4 regions of the Streptomyces sp. NPDC104831 genome follow, and region 4 is predicted to be linked to each of the others. Evidence: riboswitches for the same ligand, from Rfam matches in the RefSeq annotation. Region 4 holds a riboswitch; each other region holds the start of a gene.
The links. A riboswitch is a leader RNA that binds a small molecule or an ion and turns the genes downstream of it on or off. The one in region 4 is predicted to bind cyclic di-AMP.

Region 1 (4,997 bases), on a different contig from region 4:
CCCAGCGCAGCGCCTCGGAGAAGGACTCCGCGCCGATCGGGGCGATCATGAACTCCTGGATGTCCACGTTGGAGTCGGCGTGCGAGCCGCCGTTCAGGATGTTCATCATCGGCACCGGCAGCAGGTGCGCGTTCGGGCCGCCCAGGTAGCGGAAGAGCGGCAGGTCGCTGGCCTCGGAGGCGGCGTGGGCGACGGCGAGCGAGACGCCGAGGATGGCGTTGGCGCCGAGGGAGCCCTTGTTGTCGGTGGCGTCCAGGTCGAACATGGCCTGGTCGATCAGGCGCTGCTCGGTGGCGTCGTAGCCGACCAGCTCGGGGCCGATCTGCTCGATGACGGCCAGGACGGCCTTCTCGACGCCCTTGCCCTGGTAGCGGTTCGGGTCACCGTCGCGCAGCTCGATGGCCTCGAAGGCGCCGGTCGAGGCGCCGGACGGGACGGCGGCACGACCCGTGCTGCCGTCGTCGAGGCCGACCTCGACCTCGACCGTGGGGTTGCCTCGGGAGTCCAGGATTTCCCGGGCTACGACGACGTCGATGGACGGCACGAGCATCTCCTTCTTGGATGTGACGCTGGAAGTGCGGGGCTGGTGTGCCTTGCGACTAGAGCCTAACCGTCCCGGGCGCCTCGGCCACCGACCGACCGTCCCGTGGACAGACCGACGGTACCTTTTGTTTTGGATCGAAACAAAGGGGGTCGGGGTGGCCGGGGGGCGCCGGGTGCCGGGGCGGGCACGCAAAAAGCCCCGCCCCGGCGCGTACGGGGGAGAACGCGCCGGGGCGGGGAGCCCGTGGGGACGGGGGTGACCCGCACGGGGTCTTGCGGGGGGATCCGCCGGGACGCGCGCACCCCGGGGACTTCAGGGGTACGCCCGCCCGTGCGGGTCCGTGGCTCTCGGGGGGCCCGCCGGGATGTGCGGGCCCTGGGGGCCGGCCGGGCGGCCGGCGATCACTTCAGGTGGAGCTGCTGACCCGGGTAGATGAGGTCGGCGTCCTGGACGATGTCCTTGTTCAGCTCGAACAGCTTCTCCCAGCCGCCCGCGACCTGGTGCCGCGCGGCGATGGTGCCGAGCGTGTCGCCCTGGACGACCTTGTACTCGCCGTCGCCCTTCTCGACCTTCTTGCCGGTCGGGGTGGTGACGGTCTTGCCCGTGCTGCCGCCGGTGCTCTTGCTCGTGCCGGTGGAGGCGGCCGGGCGCTCGGCGGAGCGGGAGGCGGCCTGCTGGTCGGCGGAGCGGGTGGAGGTGCCCGAGCCCTGGGTGGACGGCGTGGACGGGGCGGACGGCGCCGGGGTGCTCGGGGCGGAGCCGTTGTAGGGGGAGCTCGACAGGCCCGTGCCGCAGACCGGCCAGGCGCCCTTGCCCTGGGCGGCGAGGACCTTCTCGGCGACGGAGATCTGCTGCGCCTTGGAGGCCTTGTCGGCGGTGGAGGCGTACTGCGTGCCGCCGTACGCGGCCCAGGTGGAGGCGGAGAACTGCAGACCGCCGTAGTAGCCGTTGCCGGTGTTGATGGACCAGTTGCCGCCGGACTCGCACTGGGCGACCGTGTCCCACTGGGAGGCGGTGGCGGCGGAGGCGTTGCCGGCCGCCATCAGCGGGGCGGCGACGGCGGCGCCGGTGACACCGGCGAGCGTGACGGCGCGGACGGCCTTGGACGGACGACGGTGCTTGCCCTTGCCGGTAAACAGCATGGATCGATTCCCCTCACCGACGCCTGCGAGGTGAGCTGTCGGGTTCGGGCCGGTTGAGTTGCCCGGCCGCGTCGTCCGCTTGCGCGTGACGCGGCTTCACCCCCAGCCGGTCCCAGCTTCAACTGCTGGGCCCGGCACTTACCTTGGGTCCCCCGCTCCTGCCTACGGCGCTTGACGCGACGACTGTTCCCGGGCGGCCGCTGGCAGGATTCGGCGTGGCGGCTGCCGGGGCTCGTGGTGACGAGCGGCTTCGACCGTAGACAGGTGATCGCCGGAATTTCAAAGACGATCAGGGCTTCTGAGACTCATCCCACACTTTCGCCAAACCGGACATCCAGGCATCAAGCGGGGCGTCAAGTCCCGCCGTTTTCAGCCCGTTTCGCCCTGGACATCCAGGGTCTGACCGGCGGTGATGCGGTCCGGGTCGGCGCCGATGGCCTTCTTGTTGCCGGCGTACAGCGCGTGCCACCCGCCGTCGACGTCAAGGGAGTCGGCGATGGAGGACAGCGAGTCGCCCGCGCGGACCGTGTAGGTGTCCGGTTCGCGGGAGGCGTGCCGGCCGGACGGGGTGGCGTTCTGACCGTTTGTCACATTTTCGTCCGCGCTCCCGCCCCGGTGGCGCCCGCCGGTGCCGACGGTGCCGGTGTCGACCAGGCTCCAGGAACCGGCCGCCCGCTGCGGGTTGTTCACGACCCCGGTGTCCGGGGTGGGCGTCGGGGAGCCCTCGGCGCCCGGGAGGCTTCCGGTGTCCGGCGTGGCGGACTTGTCGGACTTGGGGGTTTCGGTCCCGGTGGAACCGGCGTCCTCGCCCGTGGCCTTGTCCGCCGCCCCGCCCGCGTCCTCGCCGGCCTCCTTGTCCGCGCCCGTACCCGCGTCCTTGCCGGCGCCGGTGCCCTTGCCCTTCCCCTTGCCGCTGCCCTTCCCCTTGCCCGGCTCGGCGGTGGGCGTGCCGGTCGGGTCCGCCGAGGAGGAGCCGTCGGCGGGGCCGGTGCCGGTGGAGGGCGACGCGTCCGGCAGCCCGGACGGGTCGGAGGCGTCGGGGGTCGCGGAGGTGCCGGAGCCGCCGGCCGATCCGGACGGGTCACCGGTGCCGCCGGAGCCGCCCACGCCCGTGTCGACGTCCATGGAGCCCGAGTCCCGCGTCAGGCCGGACAGCAGGGCACAGGTGGCCCAGGGGGTGGTGCCCCGGTCGGCCAGGATCTTCTCGGCGACGGCGATCTGCTGCTGGCGGCTGGCCTGGTCGGCGCTGGCCGCGTACTGGCCGCCGCCGTACTTGTCCCAGTCGTCCTGCGAGATCTGCAGGCCGCCGTGGTACCCGTTCCCGGTGTCCGCGCTCCAGGAGCCGCCGCTCTCGCACTCGGCCACCTTGTCCCACGTGGTGCCGTCGGCCGCGTTGGCGCTCGCGGCGCCGAGCAGCGGGATGGCGATGGCGGAGCCGGTCACGCCGGCCGCGACGAGGAGGGCCGGAGCCTGGCGGGGGCGACGGTGTCGGCCGTTCCCGGAGAGCATGCAGAAGCCTTTCGAGCGACAGCAGGGCCGGCGCGGCGGTTGGAGCCGCTCGCCGCGCTGATGGGTGAACGTATCGGCAGACGATCACTTGTCACAAGTTCATGCCGCACAGATCACGTGAAGATCACAGAGTTGAGAAAGTGTCATTTCCTCGGGGAGAGACTGTGTTCAGGCGGTCGGCGTGAACTCCACCGGCAGGGTGCGCAGGCCGCGCATGATGAGCCCGCCGCGCCAGCGCAGCTCGGCCGGATCGGCGGCCAGCCGCAGGTCGGGCAGGCGGGTGAACAGGGTGGCCAGCGCGGTCTGGCCCTCCAGCCGGGCGAGCGGCGCGCCCAGGCAGTAGTGGATGCCGTGGCCGTAGCCGAGGTGCTGGTTGTCGCGGCGGCCGAGGTCCAGCACGTCCGGGCCGGCGAACCGCTCGGGGTCCCGGTCGGCGGCGGCGAGGACGACGAGCACCGGGTCGCCCGGCGCGATCCGCTGCCCGCCGATGGTCAGCGGCTCGGTGGCGAACCGCCAGGTGGCCAGCTCCACCGGGCCGTCGTAGCGCAGCAGTTCCTCGACGCCGGTCTCCAGCAGGTCCCGTTCGCCGCGGGCCAGGGAGTCCTGGAGCCGGGCGCGCTGCCCGGGGTGGGTGAGCAGGGCGTAGGTGCCGTTGCCGATGAGGTTGACGGTGGTCTCGAAGCCGGCGAACAGCAGGATGAAGGCCATGGCGGCGGCCTCGTTCTCGGTGAGGTGCTCGCCGTGGTCGGAGGCGCGGATGAGGCCGGAGATCAGGTCCTCGCCGGGCGCGGGCGTGGCGGACAGCGCCTCGCGCTTGCGGTGGATCAGCTCGGCGAGGTAGCCGCGCATCTTCTTCACCGACCGTGCGACCCCGCCCCTCGGTCCGCCCCCGTGCCGGATCATCATGCCCGCCCAGTCCCGGAAGTCGTCCTGGTCCTCGCGCGGGACGCCGAGCAGGTCGCAGATGGCGTAGATGGGCAGCGGGAAGGCGAAGTCGTGGATGAGGTCGGCGGAGCCGGTCTCGGCGAACCGGCCGATGAGCCGGTCGGTCAGCTCCTGCACCCGGGGCGCGAACTCGGCGACCCGGCGCGGGGTGAACGCCTTGCTGACCAGCCGCCGCAGCCGGGTGTGGTCCGGGGGGTCGATGTTCAGCAGGTGCGTCATCAGCTCGGCCTTGCGCTCGCCGGGGATGCCGGTCTTGCCCTTGGCGTGCGCGGGCTCGTCGTGGTGCGCCGGGTTCTTGCTCAGCCGCTGGTCGGCCAGGGCCTGCCGGGCATCGGCGTACCGGGTGACCAGCCACGCCTCGACCCCGCTCGGCAGCCGCGTGCGGTGCACCGGGGCGTGCTCGCGCAGCCAGGCGTAGGCGGGATAGGGGTCGGCGGCGAACTCCCACGTGAAGAGGGCGGGGGCCGGCTGGTCGGGGCCCGGCTGGTCGGGATGGTGCTGCTCGGTCACTCCTCGACCGTATCCGGAGCCCCGGGCGGCCCGCCGGGGGCCTTGCGGGCGGCGCGGTGACCGAGGCCGGCCGCCTCGCGGTGACCGCACCGGAACTCCTCTTCCCCTGCCCTCCCCTGCCCTGCCCTGCCGGTCGAGCAGGGCGCCGAGGCCGTACCTACCCTTCGTCCCCCTCGTCCCCCTCGGCTCCCTCGCCCTCCTCTCCGCCGCCGGCCGCGCGCGCCGCCTCGCTGTCCTTGATCGCGTCCCGGTACACCCGGGCCGCCGCCCGCAGCGCCGCCTCGGGGTCGACGCCGTCCGCCTCGGCGCGCACCGCCAGCGCCAGCAGTTCGTACCCGATGCCCTCC
Region 2 (4,997 bases), on a different contig from region 4:
ACGGCTGACCGCCGCGGGCCTGGAGGCGGTACGTCCGGACGCCGCGGTGGTCTCCGTGCGGGCTCCGTCCCCGGAGCGGGCGGTGCGCTGGGCGGCCGACTGCCGCTCGGCGGGTCTGGCCGTGGGCTGTTTCCGTCCTCCCTCCGTGCCCGACGGCATCTCTCGGTTGAGGCTGACCGCCCGCGCGGACCTCTCCGGGGCCGAGATCGAACGTGCTGTACGCGTCATCGGCGAAACGCGACCATGAGTCGGCGTGACACGGCCGTGCACCGCCCGAAAAAGATGGAATATTAAACCGAATTGAGCAGGGTGGCCGGGGCGGTCAGAGCCCGGTCACGAATCCCGTCCAGCTCTCGGGGGAGAAGAGCAGGGCGGGTCCGGCCGGGTTCTTCGAGTCGCGCACGGCGAGCAGTCCGGCCGCGGGACCGGAGCGCGGCCGTGCCGTCTCCACGCAGTTGTTCGCGCCCGTGCTGCGGCTGCTGCGCACCCAGCACACGTCGTGCAGGTCGGTACTGGCAGGGACGTTCCGAGGCAGAGCTGACATGGTGCCTCCTTACACGCCGTCACCTATCCCGGCGATGTAGTCCAACGAGTCCTCGGGGGAAAGGGCGTGGAACTGAAGGGTGCTGAAGGCCTCGGAGTAGGCCATGAGGTCTTCTTTCCGTTCCAGGTAGAGGCTACTCGTCAACTGGTCGAGAACAACCACGTCCAGATCAGAAGTGCTCGGAAATGAGAAGATAACGAAAGGCCCGGTGAGGCCGATATGCGCCCCCGCCGTGAACGGCAGCACCTGGAGCCGCACCTGCGGCAGCCGGGCGGCCTCGATCAGCCGCCGGCGCTGGCGGGCCATCACCCCCGGGCCGCCCACCTCGCGGCGCAGCACCGCCTCGTCCAGCACGGCGCTCAGCGCCAGCGGCGGATCCGACCGCAGCACGTCCTGCCGGGCCAGACGCACCTCCACCAGCGTGTCCAGGCGGTCCTCGTCCAGGTCCTTCACGGCGGCCCGGGTCACCGCGCGGGCGTACTCGGCGGTCTGCAGCAGACCGGGCACCACCGTGGTCTCCAGGGTGCGCATCGCGCTCGCCTGTGACTCCAGGCTGATGAAATCCCGGTACGTCGGCGGCAGCACACCCCGGTACGCGTGCCACCAGCGGTGCCGGCCGCCCGTCTCCTCCGACCCCGCCAGTATCAGCAGCAACTCCCGCAGATGCCGGTCCCGCACTTCGTAGGCGTCCAGCAGCAACCGCAGATCGGCCGGTTTCACGCCGCTGGCACCCGTCTCGATACGGCTCACCTTCGACTGGTGCCAACCGACCAGCCGGGCCGCCTCACCACTGGTGAGCCCGGCGCCGGTGCGCAGCGTGCGCAGTTCCGCGCCCAGCTTGCGACGGCGTACCGCGGGACCGTTCTGCATGGCTCCTCCTTACTCCGCCCGGACCGCCCCGATACGGTCTCGCGTCGCAGAGTTCACCGCTTCGAGCGACAGATATATGCATATCTTGGTGGATCGCCCCCCGTGACCGTCCCGGTGATGGCAGTCTGACGGACAAGCACCAGTCCGGGACCGTACTCGAACCCACCGCTGTACGGAGGACCACGGTCCCGTTGGGAAAGGGACGACCTCGCCATGGCAGACCATCTGGAAGCCTCCGTCACTCTGCCGAGCGATCCCGCCTCGGTGTCGGCCGCCCGCTCCTATGTCGTGGGCACCCTCGCGGAGTGGGGCCTGCCGTCGGACACCGAGACGGCCGACACCGTGCGGCTGATCGTCTCCGAACTCGCCACCAACGCCGTTCAGCACACCTTCGGCCAGTCACCCACCTTCACGGTCGACATCGCGCTGCACCAGGACGAACAGCTGCGCATCGGGGTCACGGACAGCCATCCACGGTTCCCGAAGAGACTGCCCGCCTCCGTCCAGCAGGACAATGGGCGCGGCATGGTGATCATCCGCTGGCTGACCGCGGAGTGCGGCGGCCGGCTCCTCGTCCGCCCGACCCGCGAGGGCGGCAAGACGGTCTCCATCGAACTGCCCTGGACCCTCCCGGCGGCACCGGTCCCGGCCGGCCGGCCACCGGAGGCCCCGGCACGGTGACACACCCGGTGCGGGGACGGCGCGGAGGGTCTACGCGGGCGGATACGTTTCCTCTGCTCCTCTGCTCCTCTGCGCGGGACGAGGGCTCGGCGCCGCGGCGCGAGGCCGAGGCCGGAGCGCCGGATGCGCGAGGGCGGGGCCGGCGGACGTGTACGGCGGTGCTGCCCGGCACCGGTGCCGGTCGATGTGCCGGGGCGCGTGCGGGCGCCCAGGCGCGGGAGCAGGCGTGCGGGGGCCGGGAGTACGCCCCGGCGGCGCCCGGGCGGCAGCGGACGCGTCCGGGCGGTGCGCGGAGGCCGCGGGTTGCCGGTGGCGGGGCGCTTCGACGGTGTCCTGGTGCCGGCGGCCAGCGGACGCGTCCGGGCGGCGCCCGGCGGCGGAAGCGACGCGCTCCGCCGGTGCCCCGGGGGCCGGCGGCAACCGCCGCGTACCGGCCGCGTCCAGGCACCCGCGTGTGGGCGGGCAGCCGGACGGATCCGGGGTGCTGTGACGCGCCGGGGTCGTCGGCGGCGGGGGGAGCCTGCCTCGCCGGCGTCCCGGTGCGGGCGACAGCCGGTGCGGACCGGTGCGGACCGTCCGCCCGGGCGCCCGGTGCCGGCCGGCCGCCGGAACGCGGCGGGCGGCGGTGCGGTCCGCCCGGCCGGTGTGCGACGTTCCCGCCGGTCCGCCGGGACGCCCACCCGGGACCGAGCCGTTCCGCCCGCCGTATGTGCCCGAGAGGCGGTACGGCGGGACCTTGTCCCGGCCCGGGTCTGCCGGTCCGCCCCTGCGCGCAGGGAAGCGCTCGCGTCGGCGCCTCGGGTCCGGACCTCCCCGCGCTCGCTCCCCGGCGCGGTCCGACCCGGACGCTCCCGCTGTCCCGGAGGCGCTCCGGGGCCGCCCGCACGCTCGTGAGGCGGCCGGGCCGCCCCGGGCCCGGCCCGCCCACGGGGGCGGGCGTCGGGGTGCCGGAGCGGCCCCGCTGCCGGAGCCGCTCCCGGGGCGCGGCCGGGTCAGCTGACCCGGCCGTACCAGACGCTCTTGGTCCAGATCTTCTGCAGCTTCACCACGTCCCCGGTCTTGGGGGCGTGCCAGATCTTGTTGTGGCCGGCGTAGATGCCGACGTGGTAGACGCTGGAACCCGAGTGGAAGAAGACCAGGTCGCCGACCTTGCGGTGGCGGGCGGAGACATGGTGCGACTTGTTGTACTGCTGGGCGGCGGTACGCGGCAGCTTCTTGCCGGCCTTCTTGAACGAGTAGAGCGTCAGCCCCGAGCAGTCGAATCTGTGCGGCCCGGTGGCGCCCCACCGGTACGGGGAACCCTTCTTCGAGGCCGCGACCTTGAGTGCTTTCGTCGCGATGGTCGCGGCGGAGGCGTCGGTGGCGAGCCCGGGCACCGCGATCGAGCCGCCCACGGCGGCGAGAGTGAGTGCCGAGGCCGTGCCGGCCCGGGCCATCAGCGACGGGACTCGATTGAGCGCAGTCATGCGCAACCCTTCGTCAGCCGCCTGTGAAGGATGACCTGTCGGATTCGGGCTGGCGAAGTAGCCCGGCCGCGTTGCCGCGGCTTCACCCCAAGGGCTGCTCGGAACCTCCGCCCCGTGCCCGACTCTGTGTCGGACGACTGGACATCCGTTCCGGCGACCCGTCTTGCTTGGGTCCTCCACTCCTGCCGATCCACTCCGTCGACCGGTCATCCGGGCGGCGGCAGGACTCGGCGTCCGCCCGGATCGCCCCGCCGCGGTGGCGGGGGCTTGTCGTCAGACAGGGATCTTGACGCAGATCTGTCTGAAAATCCCAACGGAATCGGGGATTTGTGGCGTTACTCACCACTCACCCGTTCGGGTGGACAGTGCTCCGTTCGAGGCCCCGTCAGATCGTCGTCGTAGCCCCGGACCTGGGGCGATGTGCCTCCGCGGGGGCCCGTGGATCCCGCGTCGCGCAACTCGGGAGACCCGGAAAACGATCGGGATGTACACCGGTCGGCGGTACGTCGTTCGGGCCGTTTCAACTCCGGTCCGAACGACGCGTGTCGACGCCTCGGCGCCGTCGGACCGGACGGGTGTCCGCCTCAGCCGGCGTCATCCGGCGGGAGCGCGACGCGAGCGGCCCGGCGCTCGCCGTCCAGCACCCGCAGCGCCCGTGCCAGCGTGTCCCCGTGCAGCTCCGTCTCGCCCCGCCGGTGCATCAGCGCGAGCGCGTCCCGCAGCTCTGCCGCCTTGCGGACCAGGCCCTGAGCGGCGCGCAGAGCACTGTAGGTCTGCCCGTGCCGGGCCGGATTGACGCGGCCGAGCAGGTCGGCGGCCTCCAGATAGCGATCGATCAACTCGCCCTCGGCGCGGGTCAGGGCGGGCAGCGGCGGCAGGTCCGGCAGCACGGGCGGCTCACCTCGCGTCCGGTGCGCCGGGCGTGTCCCGGCGGGCGGGCACGACGGCGTCGACCAGGCCGTACGCCAGCGCCTCGGGGGCGTCCAGGATCAGGTCGCGTTCCAGGTCCTCGTGGACCCGCGCGGCCGTGCGCCCCGTGTGCCGGACGAGCATCTCCTCGACGGTGGCGCGCACGCGCGCCAGTTCCCCCGCCCGGAGGATCAGGTCACCGGGCCGGCCGCGCACCGGCTCGGGCAGCGCCACCTGTTCGAGCACGACCCGGGCACCGGGCAGCATGAACCGCTTGCCCGGGGCACCGGCCGCGAGCAGCACCGCGGCGTGGCCGGCGGCCTGCCCGAGGCAGTAGGTCGCCACGTCACAGCCGACGTAGCGCATCGTGTCGTAGACCGCAGCCATGGCGTCGAAGGAGCCGCCGGGCGAGTTGACGTACAGCGTGATGTCCCGGTCCGGTGCCTGGTGCTCCAGATACATGAGCTGGGCCGTGACATCGCTCGCCGCCGCGTTGTCGACCGGTGTGCCGAGGAAGACGATCCGGT
Region 3 (4,997 bases), on a different contig from region 4:
GGAGAGCACGACCAGCCCCTGGACGCCGTGTTCGCCGCACTCGGCGACCACGGCGGGCACGTGCTCGGCCGGTACGGCGACGACGGCGAGGTCCACGTGCCCGTCGATGTCGCGCACCGAGCGGTGCGCGGGCACCCCGTCGATCTCCTTGAGGTCTTCGGGGAAGGCCTTGTTCACGGCGTGCAGCGGGCCCGGGTAGCCGGCCGCACGGATGTTGCCGAGGACGCCGCGGCCCACCCCGCCGGGGGCGCGGCCGACGCCGACGACCGCGACCGAGCCGGGTGCGAGGAGCCGCCGTACCGAGCGGGCCTCGGCGCGCTGTTCCCGGGCCTGCTGCACGGCCACGGAGCGGTCGGTGGGTTCGAGGTCCAGTTCCAGGCGTACGACGCCGTCCTCGAAGCTGCGCTTCTGGGTGTAACCGGCGTCCGTGAACACCTTGATCATCTTGGTGTTGGCGGGCAGCACCTCGGCGGCGAAGCGGCGGATGCCCCTCTCGCGCGCGACGGCCGCGATGTGCTCCAGGAGGGCGGAGGCGACCCCGCGGCCCTGGTGGGCGTCCTGGACCAGGAAGGCGACCTCGGCCTCCTCGGCGGGCGCGGTGGCGGGCAGGCCGTCCGCGCCTGTGCGGTCGTAGCGCACGGTGGCGATGAACTCGCCGCCGATGGTGGCCGCGAGTCCCACCCTGTCCACGAAGTCGTGGTGCGTGAAGCGGTGGACGTCCTTGGCGGACAGGCGGGGGTACGGCGCGAAGAAGCGGTAGTACTTCGACTCGTCCGAGACCTGCTCGTAGAAACTGACCAGGCGGTCGGCGTCATCGACGGTGATGGGCCTGACGCGCGCGGTGCCGCCGTCGCGCAGCACCACGTCCGCCTCCCAGTGCGCGGGGTACTGGTGCCGCTCCTGCCGGTCCGCCGAGGTCTGCATGGGCCCCAGCGTAAGGCTCGCGTACGACGACGGCGCGAGGCAGTCTATGGGGGGCGAACGCCGGACCGAGGCCGCGGTCCGGTGTCGCTCCGGGGCGGGTCCTCGAGGTCTGCTCCGGGCACGCTCCACGGTATGGGAAACTGGTCTAGACAACCCTGAGCACTGAAGGGCAGCAACACATGGCTGAGCGCCGCGTCAACGTCGGCTGGGCCGAGGGTCTCCACGCCCGCCCCGCCTCCCTCTTCGTCCGAGCCGCCACGGCCACAGGCGTCCCGGTGACGATCGCCAAGGCCGGGGGCGACCCCGTCAACGCGGCTTCGATGCTGGCCGTCCTGGGCCTGGGTGCCCAGGGTGGCGAGGAGATCGTCCTCGCCTCCGACGCCGAGGGCGCCGACGCCGCCCTCGACCGTCTGGCCAAGCTGGTCTCCGAGGGCCTGGAGGAACTGCCCGAGACCGTCTGAGCGCAGACCGGGAAGCCGCGTCGCCCCTGCCGGGCGGCGCGGCTTTCGCGTATGCGCGGCCCCGCGCGCCCCGAGGCTTCCCGCCGGCCGAATTCGTTGTCGCCGGTTGAAGGGCGCGAGCCGATAATTCCCGGCATCGCGAAAGGGCAGCGGAAAACGCCCCGCCGCCGAATAACACCTTGTTTGTATACGGCGGCTGTTAATGCCGCGCACCCTACATGTTTACGGCATGTTGCGAAGTCCTCACACGTTCCCCGGGGCCGGAGAAGCGGAGCCGGTGCGCGCCGGTCGCGCGTTCGGCGTGCAGGGCGGTCAGCACCCGCGCGCGTTCACCGTCGCCGCGCGCCACCGCGTCCACGATCGCCCCGTGCTCGGCCCAGGACTCCACCGGGCTCACCGGCGCCTCCACCGCGTACATCCACGCGACCTTGTGGCGCAGCTGGGTCAGCACCGAGGTGAGCGAGGGGCTGCCGCAGGCCTGGGCCAGCGTCTCGTGGAACCAGCCGCCCAGCGAGCGCAGATCCTCGCTGTTGCCCTTTCTGGCCCGCTCCTGGCCCAGCCGGACCAGGCCGCGCAACACCTTCAGATGGGCCTCCGTGCGCCGCTGGGCGGCGCGCGCGGCGCCCAGCGGCTCCAGCAGCGTCCGCATCTCCAGCACGTCGGCGGCCTCCTGCTCGGTCGGCTCGGCCACGCACGCGCCCGCGTGCCGGCGCGTCACCACGAAGCCCTCGGCCTCCAGCGTGCGCAGCGCCTCGCGCACGGGGACGCGCGAGACGCCGTAGCGGCGGGCCAGGACTTCCTCGGTCAGCCGGCTGCCGCGCTCGTAGACACCGGCGACGATGTCGTCCCGGACAGCGGTGCACACCGAGTGCGCCGGAATACGCATGACCGACCTCCGCCTTAATCCCCGTTAAACGCCGATGATGGACGTGTGTTCCGTGACTCTATTCCAGTCGGCCGGAATTTCCGATGGCGGGCCGTAATCCATGGATATTTTTTGGACAACGGGTCCCGCGGAGAACATGGAAAACGGCGAAAGCCCCGGCTCGGGGAGCCGGGGCCGTCGGGGAAGGCGCGAGTGCGTCAGATGCGCACGCCGTGCGAGCGGAGGTAGGCGACGGGGTCGATGTCGGAGCCGTAGTCCGGGCTCGTGCGCGCCTCGAAGTGGAGGTGCGGGCCGGTGACGTTGCCCGTGGAGCCGGAGAGCCCGATCTGCTGGCCCGGCACGACCTTCTGGCCCACCGTGACGCCGATGGACGACAGGTGCCCGTACTGCGTGTACATGCCGTCGGCCATCCGGATCACGATCTCGTTGCCGTACGCGCCGCCCCAGCCGGTGGAGACGACCGTGCCGGAACCCACCGCGTGCACGGTGGTGCCGGCGGCCGCGTGGAAGTCGATGCCGGTGTGCGAACCGGAGGACCACAGCGAGCTGGACGCCTGGTAGGCCGTGGAGACGTAGGAGTGCTCGATGGGGGCCACGAAGGCGTTCAGCCGGCGGCGCTCGGCCTCGCGCGCGGCGCGGGCCCTGGCCTCGCGCAGCTCCTCGGCGCGCTCGGCGGCGGCCTTCGCGGCGGCCTCCTCGGCCGCCTTGCGGTCCGCGGCCTGCTGCTGGGCGGTGGCCTGCGCGTCGATCTGGGCGGCGACGTCGTCCGTGGCGGCGAGGACCGGGGTGAGGCCGGTCTGGTCCACGGGGTTGCCGGCGGCGAGGGCCGGGGAGGCGGCGAGGGTGCCGATGACACCGGTGGTGGTCAGGGCCGCGACGCCGGCCGCCTGCGCTGTGGTTCGCTTGACCCGTCCGGGCTTGCGGTGCTTCCCGGTGGCGCACATGAACGCCATGAAGTGGCTGGTCCTTTCCTTCCCTCTCGCCTACCGGGTTAGCTGACGGGTTCGGAGCAGGAAGGTCTCCTACGGGCTCCCTCGCGGTCGCCCGATTCACCCCAGGGACGATGGGTCCCCGGCTCCCCTGGCTCGCGCCGTACGGGGACTCGGCGATGGCTGTCCGGTGCCGCGGGTGCGGCGCACTGCCTGACGAACAGCCCGGACGACGCTACGGCGGCCCGCTTCCGATCCTCAAACGGATCCGGCTTTTTGTAGCGCATCCCACAGGTCAGACAGGCAACCTCCGCCCCAAAACGGGCACCTGAGGGACCGAGTGGAACAGCGTGGGGCCTGACGGCTCGTAAACCGTCAGGCCCCACGCGCGCGTGCGCCGGATGGGTCGGCCTCGCCGCTACTCGGCCGACACCACGCTCACCGGGCCGATGCCGAGCGCCTCGACCGGTGCCTTGATCCGGGCGGCGTCACCGACGAGGACGGTCACCAGGCGGTCCACCGGGAAGGCGTTCACGACGGCCGCGGTGGCCTCCACCGTGCCCGTGGCGGCCAGCCGCCGGTACAGCGTCGCCTGGAAGTCGTCGGGCAGGTGCTGCTCGACCTGGTCGGCCAGCGTGCTCGCGACGGCCGCGGCGGTCTCGTACTTCAGCGGCGCCACGCCGACGAGGTTCTGCACGGCGACGTCCCGCTCGGCGTCGGTCAGGCCCTCCGCCGCGACCGTGCGCAGCACCTTCCACAGGTCGTCCAGCGCCGGGCCGGTGTTCGGCGTGTCCACGGAGCCGCTGATGGCGAGCATCGCCGCGCCCGTGCCGTCCGGCGCGGACCTGAGGACCTGCCCGAAGGAGCGCACGCCGTAGGTGTAGCCCTTCTCCTCGCGCAGGACGCGGTCCAGGCGGGAGGTGAGGGTGCCGCCGAGGCAGTACGTGCCGAGCACCTGGGCGGGCCACACCCGGTCGTGCCGGTCGGGACCGATCCGGCCGATGAGCAGCTGCGTCTGCACGGCGCCGGGCCGGTCCACGATGACCACGCGGCCGGTGTCGTCGGCGGTCACCGGCGGCACCGGCCGGGGCTCGCCGGGGGTGCCGGTCCAGGCGCCGAGGGTGTCGGCGAGCAGCGCGTCCAGGTCGGTGCCGGTCAGGTCGCCGACGACGACCAGGGTGGCGGTGGCGGGCCGCACGTGGCGGTCGTAGAAGGCGCGCACGGCCGCGGCGTCGATCTTCTCGACGGTCTCCTCGGTGCCCTGGCGCGGCCGGGACATGCGCGAGGTCGCCGGGAACAGCTCCTTGGAGAGTTCCTTGGCGGCCCGGCGGGAGGGGTTGGCCAGCTCGTGCGGGATCTCGTCCAGGCGGTTGCGGACCAGGCGCTCGACCTCGCCCGGGGCGAAGGCGGGGGCGCGCAGCGCGTCGGCGAGCAGGCCGAGGCCCTTGGCCAGGCGGGAGGCGGGGACCTCCAGGCCGAGCCGGACGCCGGGGTGGTCGGCGTGTGCGTCCAGGGTGGCGCCCGCACGCTCCAGTTCGGCGGCGAACTCCTCGGCGGAGTGCTTGTCGGTGCCCTCGGAGAAGGCCCGCGCCATGATCGTGGCGACGCCGTCCAGGCCGGCCGGCTCGGCGTCCAGCGGCGCGTCCAGCAGCACCTCGACGGCGACGACCTGCTGGCCGGGGCGGTGGCAGCGCAGCACGGTCAGGCCGTTGTCGAGCGCGGTGCGCTCGGGGGCGGGGAACGCCCAGGGCCTGGCCTCGCCGGGCTGCGGCCGGGGGTGGAACTCCATGGTGGCGA
Region 4 (4,997 bases):
CTGCGCGAGGGCCTCGCCGACGAACTCCAGCTGGTCCTCGCCCCGCTGCTCGTCGGCGACCCGGCGGCCCCCCGGCTGTTCGGCCCCGGCGCCTACCAGGACGGACGCCTGCGCCTGCTGGACACCCGCCGGATCGAGGACGTCGTCCTCATGCGCTACGCCCCCACGGCCCCCGGCACCGGTACGACCGCCACCGCCGCCGACCGCCACTGGCTGCGCACCGCCTGCGAGCTGGCGGCCCTGTGCCCGCCGTCACGGACGGCGTTCAGCGTCGGCGCGGTCGTGGTCGCCGCCGACGGCACCGAACTGGCCCGGGGGCACTCCCGCGAGGGCGGCGACGCGGTGGTGCACGCGGAGGAGGCGGCGCTCGCGAAGATCGACCCGGCCGAGCCGCGCCTCGCGGGCGCCACGGTGTACTCCAGCCTGGAGCCGTGCACCCGCCGGGCCTCCCGGCCGGCGCCCTGTGCCGAACTGATCCTGCGGGCGGGGGTGCGGCGGGTGGTCACCGCCTGGCGGGAGCCCGACACCTTCGTCACGGCGGCCGACGGGGCGGGCGTGCTGAGCGCGGCGGGCGTGCGGGTCGTCGTCCTGCCGGAGCTGGAGGAGCCGGCCAAGGCGCCGAACGCCCATCTTCTGCCGGGCTGAGCGTGCGCCCGGGCGCACCCGGGCGCACATACACCCAGGGCCCGGAATCCTTGGGATTCCGGGCCCTGGGCCTTCAGTAGCGGGGACAGGATTTGAACCTGCGACCTCTGGGTTATGAGCCCAGCGAGCTACCGAGCTGCTCCACCCCGCGTCGTTGTGGCTCCACTGTACGCCATGCGCGGGATGGTTCGCACATCGGTTTCCGCGGGCCCCGGGTCGGGCGGGCCCCGCAGGTCACGCAAGGTGACCGGGCGAGCGCCGTGCGCATAACATCTGAGTCACCATCAAAACCGCGAGTGACTGCTGAACGCCCTCGGAGGGCAGGCAACTCGCCCGCTTTGACGGGATAGTTGCCGATAACCTCACCAGTAAAAAGCGTGTTGATCAAGGGGGACGGCTTGGAAAGTGACTGGCAGGTCTATTAACGTTCGATAACGCAGCGCGGTCGTCCCAGCCGTCACAAGAGGCGGCTCCGTGCGCACGCGCCGAATCCCGCGAGGGAACCGGGGAACCACCATTTGGGGTGAATCACGCGGATACCGTCGTGCACTCACGCGAGTCCACGACCGGATATACGCGCGTAGGAGACCTTCCTGCTCCGAACCCGTCAGCTAACCCGGTAGGCGGAGGAAGGAAAGGAGCGCGCCCGCGTGGCGTCCAACCGGCCTGTCCCCGAAGCCCCGTCCATACCGGCACAGCGCGAGACCGGGCCCGGGCCCGAGACCTTCGGCTACGGCGCCTACCGCGCCGACGAGGGCCCGTGGGAGGAATGGAACCCCACCGAGGACTCCGTCGCCCCGGTCCGCGGCCGGCACCGGGTCGCCAAGCAGCGCGGCGGCTTCGCGCGCAGCTCCACCGTCCTCGGCGTCGGCGTCATGGCCGCCGTCGGCGCGGGCGGCATGGCCAGCGCCAACACCGGCAAGCCGCCGGTGTCCATCTCCCTGCCGGACCTGCCCTCGGTCGGCTCCCTCTTCCACGACGACGACTCCGACGCCGCCGGGCCCGCCGCCGAGGCCACCGCGCTGAGCACCGTCGCCGTGGCCTCCGGCACGGGCCAGGACAGCGCCGACGCGGGCGAGGTGCTGCGCAACCGGATCATGGCGCAGGCCGAGCAGCAGCAGGGCCAGGCCGACAGCAGGGCGGCCGCCGCCGCGCTCGCCGCCGCCGAGAAGCAGACCGCGCGGGCCGCCGCCGAGGCCGAGCGGGAGGCCGCCGCCAAGGCCGCCGCGGCCAAGGAGAAGGCGGAGGCCGACGCGGCGAAGGCCGAGGCCGAGGCGAAGAAGGCGGCGGAGGAGAAGCGGCTGGCCGAGCTGGCCAGGCAGTACGCGCTCCCGACCTCCTCCTACACGCTCACCTCGACGTTCGGGCAGGCCGGCTCGATGTGGTCCTCCGGCCACCACACCGGGCTCGACTTCGCCGCCCCCACCGGCACCCTGATCAAGGCCGTGCACAGCGGCACGATCACCGAGGCGGCCCTGGCCGGCGCCTATGGCTACCGCACCATCCTGACCCTGGACGACGGCACCGAGCTGTGGTTCTGCCACCAGTCCTCGATCAACGTCACGGTCGGCCAGAAGGTCAGCACCGGCGAGGTCATCGGCCGCGTCGGCGCCACCGGCAACGTCACCGGCCCGCACCTGCACCTGGAGGTCCACCCCGCCGGCTCGCCCACCGGCATCGACCCGATGGCCTGGTTGCGCGACAAGGGCCTCACCCCCTGACGGATCTCCCGGAAGAACCGGGAATCCGGCGCCGGCGGCGGGATGCGATCAGCCCCCGCCGGCGTTGGCATGACGTATGACGTCACTTCGTACACTCGGCTCCTCCGACCTCGAGGTCTTCCCGCTGTGCCTGGGCGGCAACGTCTTCGGCTGGACCGCCGACGAGCAGACCTCCTTCGCCGTCCTCGACGCCTACACCGCGGCCGGCGGCAACTTCATCGACACCGCCGACGTCTACTCGGCCTGGGCCGAGGGCAACAAGGGCGGCGAGTCGGAGACGATCCTCGGCGCGTGGCTGAAGGCCCGCGGCAACCGCTCCGACGTGGTCATCGCGACCAAGGTCAGCCAGCACCCGGAGTACCAGGGCCTGTCGGCCGCCAACATCAAGGCCGCCGCCGACGCCTCGCTGCGCCGCCTGGGCACCGACCACATCGACCTCTACTACACCCACTTCGACCAGCCCGAGGTGCCGGTCGAGGAGATCATCGGCGCGCTGGACGAGCTGGTGAAGGCCGGCAAGGTCCGGCACATCGCCGCCTCCAACATCACCGCCGAGCGCCTGCGCGAGTCCCTGGAGTTCTCCGACCGCGAGGGCCTCGCCCGCTACGTCGCCCTCCAGCCGCACTACAACCTGGTCTCCCGCGACACCTACGAGGGTCCGCTCCAGGAGCTCGTCGCCCGTGAGGGCCTGTCCGTCGTCCCGTACTTCGCGCTCGCCTCGGGATTCCTGACCGGCAAGTACCGGCCCGGCGAGAGCGTCGACAGCGCCCGCGCCGACCGGGTCCAGGACTACCTGGCGTCCGAGCGCGGCCAGAAGGTCCTGACGGCCCTGGACGAGGTCGCCGCCGCCCACGGGGCCCCCGTGGCCACGGTCGCCCTGGCCTGGCTGGCCGCCCAGCCGACGGTCACCGCCCCGATCGCCTCGGCCCGCACGGTGGAGCAGCTGCCGGCGCTGCTCGGCGTGGCGGACCTGGAGCTCACGGACGCGGAGGTGGCGAAGCTGACGGAGGCCTCGGCCTAGCCGCTCCCCGGCGGTGCCGGCCCGCCGTACGGGCCCCGGTCAGGTCCGGTACGGGTTGTACAGGGGGTAGGGCACCGCCGGGTGTCCGTACGGCGCCGCCGCCCGGTACACCGGGACCGGGGCGGCGGCCCGGCCCGCGTACTCCAGTGCCGGCCGGGCCAGGTGCCGCCGCTTCCACAGCTCCTCCAGCAGCTCCCGCTCCCGGGGGACGAAGTCCGCCCCGGCCCTGCCCGCGCGCCCGCGCTGCCGCAGGAACGCGAGCGAGGTGGCGTACCCCTCGTAGCGGGCCACCTCGCGCGCCGCCGGGCGGCCGTGGTGGTGCCGGGCGTAGTCCCGGGCCATCCGGCGCGCCCGCATCGATCCGAGCGCGAAGGGCTCGGCCGGGCCCAGCCACCCGGCCAGCACGTACGCCGGCAGCTCCGCCCGCACCAGGCGCAGCTCCCGCTGCCGGGTCCACACCGCGAGCCAGGTCACCAGCCCGAACACGGGCACCATGAAGCCGCCGTAGACGGCGAAGAACCCGTACTGCCCGAAGGTGGCCGAGCCGTTCCAGAGGGCGTGCATGCCCATCGCGAGCAGCAGTCCGCACACCGGCAGCAGGATCCGCCGGGCGGACCGGCGCCCGGCGGACAGCGCGGCGATGCCGAAGCCGATGCCGGTCAGGACGGTGAACAGGGGGTGCGCGAACGGCGACATCACGATGCGCACGAAGAAGGTGGCGGCGGTGACGGAGGAGATGCCCCGGTCGCCGGTGAGCTGGTCGGTCCCGAAGGCCGTGCCGAGGTAGAGGATGTTCTCGGTGAAGGCGAACCCTGTGGCCGTGATCCCCGCTATCACCACGCCGTCCACGATCCCGGTGAAGTCGCGTCTGCGGAACAGGAAGACCAGCAGGACGGCGGCGGCCTTCGCGGACTCCTCCACGATCGGCGCTATCACCGTGGCGCCGAGGGTGTCGGCGCTCGCCGGGTCGGCGGTGGAGGTGGCGATCCACTCCGTCGCGAAGCTGTTGGCCACGATGGCGATCAGTGCCGCCGCGCAGGCACCCCAGGCGAAGGAGAACACCAGGTTCCGCCAGGGGCCCGGCGCCACCCGGTCCAGCCACCGGAAGGCGGCCAGCAGCCACGGCACCGGCAGCACGGCCAGCCCGAGCCCGACGAGGAACCCGTCCGTGCCGGTCTGCCGCCGCACGAGCGCCAGGATGACCAGCCCGGACAGCGCCAGCAGCGTGCTCGGTGCCCCGTACCGCACCCACCTGCGCTGCCACCAGTGCGGGTGGCGGAGCACACCGTCGCCGGGGCTCGGGGGACAGGTCGCGGACGCAGGACTGGTGGCCACGGCATCGACCCTAACGGTGGCGGGACGAGGGGCCGGTCGGATGACCGGCCCGCCGGTCGGCTAACCGTCCCGGCGGTGCGGTACACGCCGGAACAGCAGATCGTTCACGACGTGTCCCTTGTCCAGTCCCTGTCCCTCGAAACGGGTCAGCGGCCGGAACTCCGGACGCGGCGCGAAACCGCCGTCCGGCCGGGTGTTCTCGAAGTCCGGGTGCGCGGTGAGCACCTCCAGCATCTGCTCGGCGTACGGCTCCCAGTCCGTCGCGCAGTGCAGCA

Region 1: it holds a riboswitch for cyclic di-AMP, as region 4 does, so the genes downstream of both, ACZ63H_RS21120 (transglycosylase family protein) here and ACZ63H_RS31640 (M23 family metallopeptidase) in region 4, are expected to answer to the same signal.
Region 2: it holds a riboswitch for cyclic di-AMP, as region 4 does, so the genes downstream of both, ACZ63H_RS04425 (C40 family peptidase) here and ACZ63H_RS31640 (M23 family metallopeptidase) in region 4, are expected to answer to the same signal.
Region 3: it holds a riboswitch for cyclic di-AMP, as region 4 does, so the genes downstream of both, ACZ63H_RS10570 (M23 family metallopeptidase) here and ACZ63H_RS31640 (M23 family metallopeptidase) in region 4, are expected to answer to the same signal.

What each region holds. Positions count from the first base shown of each region.
Region 1 covers NZ_JBVJOT010000030.1:21,782-26,778, reverse strand. Annotated here, with positions in the region: gene eno (phosphopyruvate hydratase) at 1-544, opposite strand, end outside; gene ACZ63H_RS21120 (transglycosylase family protein) at 946-1,686, opposite strand; cyclic di-AMP (ydaO/yuaA leader) riboswitch at 1,692-1,866, opposite strand; gene ACZ63H_RS21115 (transglycosylase family protein) at 2,056-3,195, opposite strand; gene ACZ63H_RS21110 (cytochrome P450 family protein) at 3,364-4,650, opposite strand; gene ACZ63H_RS21105 (nucleoside triphosphate pyrophosphohydrolase) at 4,808-4,997, opposite strand, start outside.
Region 2 covers NZ_JBVJOT010000004.1:137,575-142,571, reverse strand. Annotated here, with positions in the region: gene ACZ63H_RS04445 (8-amino-7-oxononanoate synthase) at 1-247, shown strand, start outside; gene ACZ63H_RS04440 (DUF397 domain-containing protein) at 323-544, opposite strand; gene ACZ63H_RS04435 (helix-turn-helix domain-containing protein) at 554-1,414, opposite strand; gene ACZ63H_RS04430 (ATP-binding protein) at 1,628-2,095, shown strand; gene ACZ63H_RS04425 (C40 family peptidase) at 3,088-3,561, opposite strand; cyclic di-AMP (ydaO/yuaA leader) riboswitch at 3,565-3,707, opposite strand; gene ACZ63H_RS04420 (hypothetical protein) at 4,146-4,451, opposite strand; gene ACZ63H_RS04415 (ATP-dependent Clp protease proteolytic subunit) at 4,459-4,997, opposite strand, start outside.
Region 3 covers NZ_JBVJOT010000011.1:33,912-38,908, forward strand. Annotated here, with positions in the region: gene ACZ63H_RS10555 (bifunctional acetate--CoA ligase family protein/GNAT family N-acetyltransferase) at 1-924, opposite strand, end outside; gene ACZ63H_RS10560 (HPr family phosphocarrier protein) at 1,104-1,385, shown strand; gene ACZ63H_RS10565 (GntR family transcriptional regulator) at 1,600-2,271, opposite strand; gene ACZ63H_RS10570 (M23 family metallopeptidase) at 2,469-3,224, opposite strand; cyclic di-AMP (ydaO/yuaA leader) riboswitch at 3,237-3,389, opposite strand; gene ACZ63H_RS10575 (M16 family metallopeptidase) at 3,619-4,997, opposite strand, start outside.
Region 4 covers NZ_JBVJOT010000060.1:21,155-26,151, forward strand. Annotated here, with positions in the region: gene ACZ63H_RS31630 (dihydrofolate reductase family protein) at 1-645, shown strand, start outside; tRNA gene ACZ63H_RS31635 (tRNA-Met) at 723-796, opposite strand; cyclic di-AMP (ydaO/yuaA leader) riboswitch at 1,119-1,286, shown strand; gene ACZ63H_RS31640 (M23 family metallopeptidase) at 1,296-2,366, shown strand; gene ACZ63H_RS31645 (aldo/keto reductase) at 2,443-3,387, shown strand; gene ACZ63H_RS31650 (PrsW family intramembrane metalloprotease) at 3,427-4,722, opposite strand; gene trmB (tRNA (guanosine(46)-N7)-methyltransferase TrmB) at 4,783-4,997, opposite strand, start outside.